DNA from 2 places in the Allobosea sp. NPDC055353 genome. Region 1 is predicted to be linked to the other one. Evidence: riboswitches for the same ligand, from Rfam matches in the RefSeq annotation. Region 1 holds a riboswitch; the other holds the start of a gene.

Region 1 (4,465 bases):
ATTCCCTGACGCCGATGCCGACCCGCCCGAGCAGCGAAACCGTGGCGCGCGTCGTATAGGTGCCGGCGACGACGAGATCGGGGTGAAAGCCCAAGACTTCCTCGGCAAGCCCGTGATTGGCCGGTATCAGGCGGGCGGCGTCCGCCATGTTGGCGTTGCGCGGGTCCTGCGACAGCCATGTCACCGAAGCGATGCGCTCGGGATCGGCCAGGCGCAGGACGAGCTCGTCGGTACACATATTGAGCGAGACGATGCGGGCCGGCCGCTCCGCAGCAAGCGAGACCGATGCCATCGCGCCCGCAAGCGCGATGGGCAGGAGGCAGGCGCCGCGCAGGCGGCGCAGGGCGAGAGGCAGGTTCATCCGCCGATGGCCACCTTGATTCCGCCGAAAGCGCCGAACCCCGGCACGAGGAAGCCGACCGGATTCTCCCAGCGCTTGTCGAAGAGGTTATCGACCCGCCCGAACACCGTCACCTTGTCGGTCGCCTTGTATTCGGCGGCGAGGTTGACCAGCGTCGCCCCCTTCGCGCGCATGCGGGATACCGAGAAGTCGCGATTGCCGTCGACCCAGGAGCCCACATAGATCAACGTCGCGGAGAGGCTGAGCTTGTCGGTCGGCGTCCAGGTCGCGGTCGCGCTCGCCTTGTGGCGCGGCCGGCGCAACAGTTCCTGCCGGGCGATCTCGTCCCTGGCGAGGGTGAAGGTGTAGTCGGCGCGGATGCGGAACTGGGGCGAGATTTCCAGTGCGGCGAAGGCCTCGACGCCCTTCGTTCTGGCCTTGCCGATATTGGCGTAGGAATCGCGCGTGACATTGGTGACGATCAGGTTGTCGATATCGTTCTGGAACCAGGTCGCGCCGAATTGCAGGCGCTTGTCGAAGAGCGGCTGCTCGAGGCCGATATCCCAGCCGCGGCTTTCCTCCGGCTTCAGGTTCGGGTTGCCGAAGAAGTTGTAGCCGGGGCGATAGTCGATGAAGAGCTCGCTCAGCGTCGGCGCCTTGAAGCCGGTGCCGTAGCTCGCCTTCAGCTTGGTTTCCGTACCGGGGATGATGACGGCCGGGGTGACGCGGTAGGTCGTGTGCCCACCATAGCTGTCGTCATGGTCGTGACGGATGTTGGCCGCCAGGAAATAGCGATCCTCGATATTGCCCTGGTATTCGAGATAGGCCGCCTTGTTGCCGTTCGAGGCGATCAGGCTCGTGGTATCGAGCCGCTCGCGCTCATATTGCAGGCCCGTGATCAGGTTGTGGCCCTTGATGATCTCGAGATTGCCGCGCCAGTCGAGCTTGGTGCGCTCGCCGAGGCTCTGATTGGGCAGGCCAAGCAGGCCTGTCGCCGCGGAGGCCGTCCGCGTTCCCCTGTCCTGCCGCGAATAGGACACGCCGAAGGTGTTGACGAAGCGCCCGCCAAACGGGTCCCAGACCACCTCGCCGCGGGTGAAGGCCTGCGCGTAGTTCTGCAGGGAGCGATAGGGCGAGGGCGTGCTCGGGAAGCCGGTGTCGCCGGTATAGCGCAGCTGGCCGTCCTGATAGCGGCCGACCCAGTTCAGCGTCAGCGTGTCGGTGAGCGCAAAGCCGAGGCGTCCCGAATAGCTGTAATTGTCGAAGATGTTCGGATTGATCCGGCGGCCGGGCGGTACGAGGTTCGGCGGCGTCACCTCGGTTCCGTCGGCGCGGAAATGGCTGGCGTTGAAGGCATAGTTGAAGCGCGCATCGCCCCCGCTGAAGCCGAGGGACTGGTTGAAGCTGCCGTGCGAGCCGCCCTCGACGCGCGCGGTCACCTTCGGCGGCCCTTCGCCGCGCTTCGTGGTCACCGAGATGACCCCGCCCAGCGCGTTGGCACCGTAAAGGCCGCTCTGCGGGCCGCGCAGCACCTCGATGCGCTCGATATCCTCGGTCAGCATCGAGCCGAAATCGAAAGAGCGGTTCGGCGCCGAGGGGTCATTGGCCTCGATGCCGTCGATCAGCACCTTGACGTGATTGGAATTGGTGCCGCGCATGAAGACCGAGGTCAGGCCGCCCGGCCCGCCAGTCTGGACGATGTTGAGCCCGGGCACGGCGGCGAGCGCCTGCGGCAGCGTCCGGCGCTGCTGCTGTTCGATATCCCCGGCGGTGATGACGGTGACGGAGCTCGCGACCTCGCGGGCGGGCGTCGGCGTTCCCGTGGCGCTGACGACGATCTCGTCGAGCGCCACGGTGGCGGGGGCGTTCTGGGCAAAGGCCGGGGCAGTTGCACCGGCGATGGCAAGGCAGGAAGCGGACAACAGCAGGCGGCCGCATCCGGCGGCCGGGAGGAAGAATTTCACGATGGAGACCTCGGGCGTTGACGTCAGTGGCACGTCACCGCGAACGCGATCTCCCATCAGCCGTACGAAAGACGGCGAACAGTCGAATCAGCGATCGGCGCACCCCGGCCGAACGTGTCCGCGTGTGACCACGGCTGACGGCAGGTCTCCTGGCTCGCGGGTCGTTGCCTTTCGCCGCCTTCCCAGGTCCGAGGCCCCAGTGGCGTATGGCGAAAGGCTCGCCGCTTACAGTTGCGGGGGCAGCCGCGGCATGGGGTGGTTCGACACCCGCACCGCGTTCCCTTTTGATCCCGTGAGGGAACCGTCGCGCTCAGGCTTATGGGGAGATCGGGCCGGCGTCAAACGGAGGTTCCCGATCCTGCTTTCCGCCTTGGGACCTGATGCCGTTTTCCGTCACGATATGGCGCATCGGGATATCGAAGTCGTGCGGCCGGATCGTCGTCATCTCCGCCATCTCGTAGCCGACCCCGATCGCGATCGTGGATGGCGGCAGCGCCGCCAGCGTGCGGTCGAAGAAGCCGCCGCCATAGCCCAGCCGGTAGCCCTGCGCATCGAAGCCGACCAGGGGCGCGATGACGATCCGGGGGAAGACCGGCACACCTGCAGCCGGCACGGGGATGTTCCAGACGCCGCGCTCCAGCCGCTCGCCCTTGCGCCAGAGCCGGAACAGCAGGGGCTTGCCGCGCTCGACCACGACCGGCAGTGCAGCGAGGCCACCGCGCTCGCGCAGGCTTCGGAACCAGTCTCGCAGGTCCGGTTCGCCACGGAACGGCCAGTAACCGCTAACGAGGACGCCGGCGGGATCGCCGATCAGCGCGTCGAGATGACCGGCGATCCGACGCCCGAGCGCGTTTCGAGCGCGGGCCGACATCGCCAGACGGGCTGCGATCAACCGCGCCCGTTCGGAGCGCCGCCATTCGGTCAGGCTCGGTTCGGGCTGCGCCTGCCCGGCTCTGCGCGGCGGCGTCAGCCCGGAATAGGCCGGATCGATCTCGTGCAGCAGGCAAGCCGGCGAAGCATAGTCATTCAGATCATCGTCGCCCTTGCCCATCAGCTTCCGGCCTCCCTCGCCACGACGCGCCAGCCACCCCCGGCCCGAGCGAGGCTGCGCGCGAAGGTCCGGACCTTGGATCTGCGGCTCATGAGCATTCTGCGCAGGCAGGCCATGCAATCAACCGAATTCAGGGTTGATGGAATACGGCAATCTTCGATGCAGATCGCTCTGGAACGCCGAATTCGCCGGCACCTCCGGTACCCATCGGGCACGGAAATGCTCTATGCTGCCGGGATCAGAAGCAGATAGGCACCCGCTCGATGCTGGCCGAGACTTTGCCCCCCGCGAGCGTGGGCGTCACCGTCAAACTCTATGACGACCTCTCCTCGGCCATCGTCTCCGGGGAGATCGCGCCTGGCGCCAAGCTGAGCGAGCCGGCGATCGCCCGCCGTTTCGGTGTCAGCCGCGCGCCGGTGCGCGAAGCGATCCGGCGCCTGCAGGAGCGCGGGCTCGTCACCTATGTCGCCAACCAGGGCGCCCGCGTCGCCGAGCCGAGCGCGGCCGAGTTCCTCGCCCTGCTCGACGTGCGCGAGGCGACCGAGGGCATGGCCGCCCGCCTCGCGGCCGAAAGCATGAGCGAAGCCGAGATCGCCGCGCTGGACGCACTGGTCCGGGGTCATCGCGGCGAGATCGAGCGCAACCCGATGGGCGCCTATCTCCAGGACGAGCCCGAGGCGGATTTCCACCGCCGGATCGCGAAGGGCAGCGGCAACCCGATCCTCGCCGAACTGCTCTGCGAGCAGTTCTATCCGCGGCTGCGACTGTGCCGGCGCCTGCACTCCACCGTGCCGGGACGCGGTCGTGAGGCCTGGGGCGAGCATATGCGGATCACCGAGGCGATCAGCCATCGCGACGGCGAACTGGCGGAGATCCTAATGCGGCGCCATATCCGCGCCGCGCGCATGGCGCTTCAGGCCGCGCTGGCCGCGAATGTCGGTACCAAACCGGGCAAGCGCCGGACCGGAGCGAAGCGCTAACCTGCCCGGCCAGCAGAGGTCGCCGGCTCTTCTTCGGCACTGGCGCGCCGGCGCAAGCGCGCGAGCACGGGCGGCACGACCAGCACCAGCGCCGCGATCGCAAGCAGTGTCGCCGCGATCGGCGTGCCGA
Region 2 (4,465 bases), 180 kb from region 1:
CAGCACGGCAAGCTCGCGCGAGGATACGGCGGCGACGATCTCGGCCATCAGCTCGGCCTTGGAGGCGAAATAGGAATAGACGCTGCCGGTCGAGACACCGCTGGCCGAGGCCACCGCGGCGATCGAGGTTTCCTGGAAGCCGACCTCCGAGACGATGCCGCGCGCGGCGGCGAGGATGGCCTCGCGCTTGCCAGCCTTGCGCGGTTGTTTCGGTGCGATGCCGGCCATGGGTGGTCTCAAAATTGAATTTGAATTCGGATTCAATTTGACGAGATGGCTGGCCGCCGTCAAGGGCTGGAACGGGAATGACCGGGTTGGAACACGGCAGGCCGGGGGCGAGATCGCCTACGGACCGCTCAGGCGCCCCCCCTGCACCCCTCGCCCCGCGGCCCCTCGACCACTCAGGAAGGTGGCGCGTTGCCAGAATCCGCCGCCCGACCGCGACCGGCCCAGCGTTCGACGGAATGATCGATGGCGAGCAGGACGAGCGCGAGCAGCGTGGCCGACGCCACGATGGCATGATCGCCGAGCCCGGCGGCGCAACCGAGCGCAGCGGTAACCCATATCGCTGCGGCCGTTGTCAGGCCCGTCGGCGTCGAATGGCCCCGGCGCAGTACGATGACGCCGGCGCCGAGGAAACCGATTCCGGTAAGCAGCCCTTGGACGACGCGGCTGGCGGCGTCGGCCTCATGTGGCTCGCTGAAGATCGTGGCAGCGGCGGCTGTACCCAGCCCGACCAGCCCGAAGGTACGAATCCCGGCCGCGCGCTGCTTGTTGGTCCGCTCCCAGCCGACGACGATGCCGGCGGCCATCCCGGCCAGCAGCCTGAGCAGCAGGTCCAGCTCTCCCCACAGAAAAGTTGCCATTACTCACCCCCCGAAAATGACGATCGAGGGCATGAACGCGCGAGGGCCGCTCGCGTTCGTTCTGCGGCAAACGAACGGAACCCGGCAAGGGGCCTGTTAGAACTCGATCCCCTGCTGTGCCTTCACGCCGGCAGCGAAATGGTGCTTCACCAGCGTCATCTCGGTGACGAGGTCGGCCGCCTCGATCAGCTCCGGCTTGGCGTTGCGGCCGGTGACGACGATGTGAAGGTCCGGCCGGCGCGCGGCCAGCGTCGCCACGACCTCGGCGAGCGGCAGATAGTCGTAGCGCAAGGCGATGTTGAGCTCGTCCAGCACCAGCAGACGAATGTCCGGATCGTCCATCAGCTCCCGCGCCTTGGCGAAGGCGCGCTCGGCGGCGGCGATGTCTCGCACCTTGTCCTGCGTCTCCCAGGTGAAGCCCTCGCCCATGCTGTGCCAGCTCACCTGATCGCCGAAGGCTTCGAGCGCCTTGCGCTCGCCGGTCGACCAGGCGCCCTTGATGAACTGCACCACGCCGATGCGCCAGCCATGGCCGAGCGCCCGCAGGATCAGCCCGAAAGCCGCCGTCGACTTGCCCTTGCCGGGGCCAGTATTGACGATGAGTAGGCCTTTTTCGACCGTCTTGGAGGCGACTTCGGCGTCCTGAACCGCCTTGCGCTTCTCCATCTTCGCCTTGTGGCGGGCGGCGTCTTCCTGATCCGTCGTCATCATTTCACTCGCATCGGCAATCCGGCGACCATGAAGACCACGCTCGCCGCCCGCGCCGCAAGCGCCTGATGCAGCCGCCCGGCCTCGTCGCGGAAACGGCGAGCCAGCGCATTCTCCGGCACGATGCCGAGCCCGACTTCGTTGCCGACCAGCACGAGCGGGGCGGATACGCGCTTGCAAGCGGCGATCAGGGCCTCGCGGGCGGCGACAGTGTCGCGCTCCGCAAGGATGAGATTGGTCAGCCAGAGCGTCAGGCAATCGACCAGGACCGGACGGCCTGCGGGCTGCGCGGCAATCGCCTCCGCCAGTTCGAGCGGGGCATCGACCGTCTGCCAGCCGGCCAGCCGGCGGGCGCGATGCTCGGCGATGCGCGCACGCATCTCGTCGTCATAGGCCTGCGCGGTTGCGATATAGGTCCAGGGCGCCGGCAGGGCCTCGATCAGCGCTTCGGCATGGCGGCTCTTGCCGGAGCGGGCGCCGCCGAGGACGAGGGTGAGCTGGGGCAACTCCATTCAAAAAATCCTCTGCCGTCATGCTCGGGCTTGACCCGAGCATCTCCATCCGAAGGAGGCCCCGGAGCCTCTCCCTGCAAGAGATTCTCGGGTCAAGCCCGAGAATGACGCCCTTGCGACGCGCACTGCATTGCACAGCAACACGCCGAAGGCTAATGATCGTCGCCGACGGTGCCTCCGCGAGGAGGTGAAAAGGGAACGCGGTGCGAGACCGCGGCTGCCCCCGCAACTGTAAGCGGATGTCCTTCGCCATCGGCCACTGGAGCGCAAGCTCCGGGAAGGCGGCAAGGGGCGCGAAGTCCGCGAGCCAGGAGACCTGCCGTCGACCCGCAGAGATCCAACCGGCTGCCGGCGGGGCGGCCACGGAGAACGCTTATGAACACCGCTTCGGTTTCCACCCCCACACTCAGCGTTTCGGAACGCGTCAAGGCGGTCGCCGCCGCGCTCGTGATCGGCGTCGCGCTGATCTACACGACCGGCTTCGCGGCCTCGTCCAACGTGCACAACGCCGCGCACGACACCCGCCACGGCCTCGCCTTTCCCTGCCACTGAGGGAAAGTCATCATGGTCACGCGTGTTCTCACGGTCAGCATCCTGGCCGGGCTTCTGGCTGGCTTGATCGTCGCCGCCCTGCAGCATGTCACCACCACCCCGCTCATCCTCAAGGCCGAGACCTATGAGGCGGCACTCGCGCTGAAGGCGCCGGCGCTGGCCGCTTTCGACGGCGAGGCGAAGATCATCCTCGCGCATGGACCGGCCGGCGACGCGCCCGGCCACGACCATGCCGAATGGAAGCCGCAGGATGGCCTCCAGCGCACACTCTTCACCAGCGCGGTGACGATCGCGACCGCGATCGGCTTCGCGGGATTGCTGCTCGCCGGCATGATCGCGGCCGGCGACAGGATCGACCAGCGCAGCGCGCTCGTCTGGGGTGCCTGCGGTTTCCTCGCGCTCGGGCTTGCGCCTGCGATGGGGCTCGCGCCGGAACTGCCTGGGGCAGCCTCGGCCGCGCTGGAGCAGCGCCAGCTCTGGTGGCTCTGGACCGCCGTTGCAACCGCCATCGGGCTGTTCCTGTTCCTGCGCTTCGAACAGCCCTGGCTCAAGCTTGTGGCGATCGTCCTGATCCTGCTGCCGCATGTTGTCGGCGCCCCGCATCCGGCCGCGCCGGAGAGCAAGGTGCCGGCCGAGGTCGCCGCGCATTTCGCGTCGCTCTCGCTCGGCATCCAGGCCGCGCTCTGGCTCGTCACCGCCTTCATGGTCGGCGTGCTTTGGCCCCGGGCGAGCCGCCGGGCCGTCGAAGCCTGAAAGCAAGCCAATGTCCGAGGGCGACCTCACCATCCATGTCTGCACGGCCTGCCGCCGTGCCCGCGCCGATCTCCCGGAAGGCTATGACCAGCCGGGACTGGCGCTGGCCGAGCGCCTCGCCGAACAGCTTAAAGCCAAGGGCAGCACGATCCCCGTGCTGCCCGTCGAGTGCCTCTGCGTCTGCAAGCGGCCCTGCACCATCGCGCTCAGCGCCGATGGCAAATGGACCTATCTGATCGGCGATCTCGACACCGACACCCATCTCGACGAGATCGTCGGCGCCGCGGAGGCCTATGCCGCCAGCGCCAACGGCATCGTTCCCTGGAAAGAGCGGCCGCAGTCCTTCCGCAAGGGCGTGGTCGCACGCGTGCCGCCTTTGCCGGCGCGCCAGCAAGGATGACATCATGAACGCTCCGCAGACTACCAATCTGGGCAAGACGCCCTGCACCATCATCACCGGCTTCCTCGGCGCCGGTAAGACGACCCTCGTGCGCCATCTCCTCGAGAATGCGCAGGGCAAGAAGCTCGCCGTGCTCGTCAACGAATTCGGCGATCTCGGCTTCGATGGCGAATTCCTGAAGGGCTGCGGCATCGCCGGCTGCAGCGACGAGGACGTGGTCGAACTGCCGAATGGCTGCATCTGCTGCACCGTCGCCGATGATTTCGTGCCGGCGCTGGAGAAGCTGCTGAACCGGCCCAACCCGCCCGAGCACATCCTGATCGAGACCTCCGGGCTCGCCCTGCCGAAGCCGCTCGTCACCGCCTTCAACTGGCCGGTGATCCGCTCGCGCGTCACCGTCGACGGCGTCATCGCCGTGGTCGACGGCCCGGCTGTGGCCGAGGGCCAGTTTGCCGATGATCCGGAAGCGCTCGCCGCGCAGAAGGCGGCCGATGCGTCGGTCGATCACGACAATCCGCTGGAAGAGGTGTTCGAGGACCAGATCCTCTGCGCCGACCTGATCCTGCTCAACAAGAGCGACCTCGTCGACGAGGCCGGCCGCGCACGGGTCAAGGCCGAGATCGCCGAGCATCTGCCGAAGGCGATCAAGATCGTCGAGACGGCCCATGGCAAGG

The links. Region 1 has a riboswitch for cobalamin ahead of ACWIEX_RS00660 (TonB-dependent receptor plug domain-containing protein). Riboswitches for the same ligand answer to the same signal wherever they lie in the genome.
Region 2: linked by a shared signal. The riboswitch ahead of ACWIEX_RS01485 (CbtB domain-containing protein) and the one ahead of ACWIEX_RS00660 (TonB-dependent receptor plug domain-containing protein) in region 1 are both predicted to bind cobalamin.

The regions. Positions count from the first base shown of each region.
Region 1 covers NZ_JBSHMC010000001.1:148,754-153,218, reverse strand. Annotated here, with positions in the region: gene ACWIEX_RS00665 (ABC transporter substrate-binding protein) at 1-361, opposite strand, end outside; gene ACWIEX_RS00660 (TonB-dependent receptor plug domain-containing protein) at 358-2,304, opposite strand; cobalamin riboswitch at 2,427-2,625, opposite strand; gene ACWIEX_RS00655 (5-formyltetrahydrofolate cyclo-ligase) at 2,621-3,355, opposite strand; gene ACWIEX_RS00650 (GntR family transcriptional regulator) at 3,619-4,335, shown strand; gene ACWIEX_RS00645 (tripartite tricarboxylate transporter permease) at 4,332-4,465, opposite strand, start outside.
Region 2 covers NZ_JBSHMC010000001.1:326,517-330,981, reverse strand. Annotated here, with positions in the region: gene ACWIEX_RS01505 (TetR/AcrR family transcriptional regulator) at 1-228, opposite strand, end outside; gene ACWIEX_RS01500 (MgtC/SapB family protein) at 402-866, opposite strand; gene cobO (cob(I)yrinic acid a,c-diamide adenosyltransferase) at 963-1,574, opposite strand; gene cobU (bifunctional adenosylcobinamide kinase/adenosylcobinamide-phosphate guanylyltransferase) at 1,574-2,086, opposite strand; cobalamin riboswitch at 2,240-2,424, shown strand; gene ACWIEX_RS01485 (CbtB domain-containing protein) at 2,462-2,638, shown strand; gene ACWIEX_RS01480 (CbtA family protein) at 2,651-3,391, shown strand; gene ACWIEX_RS01475 (DUF1636 family protein) at 3,402-3,791, shown strand; gene cobW (cobalamin biosynthesis protein CobW) at 3,796-4,465, shown strand, end outside.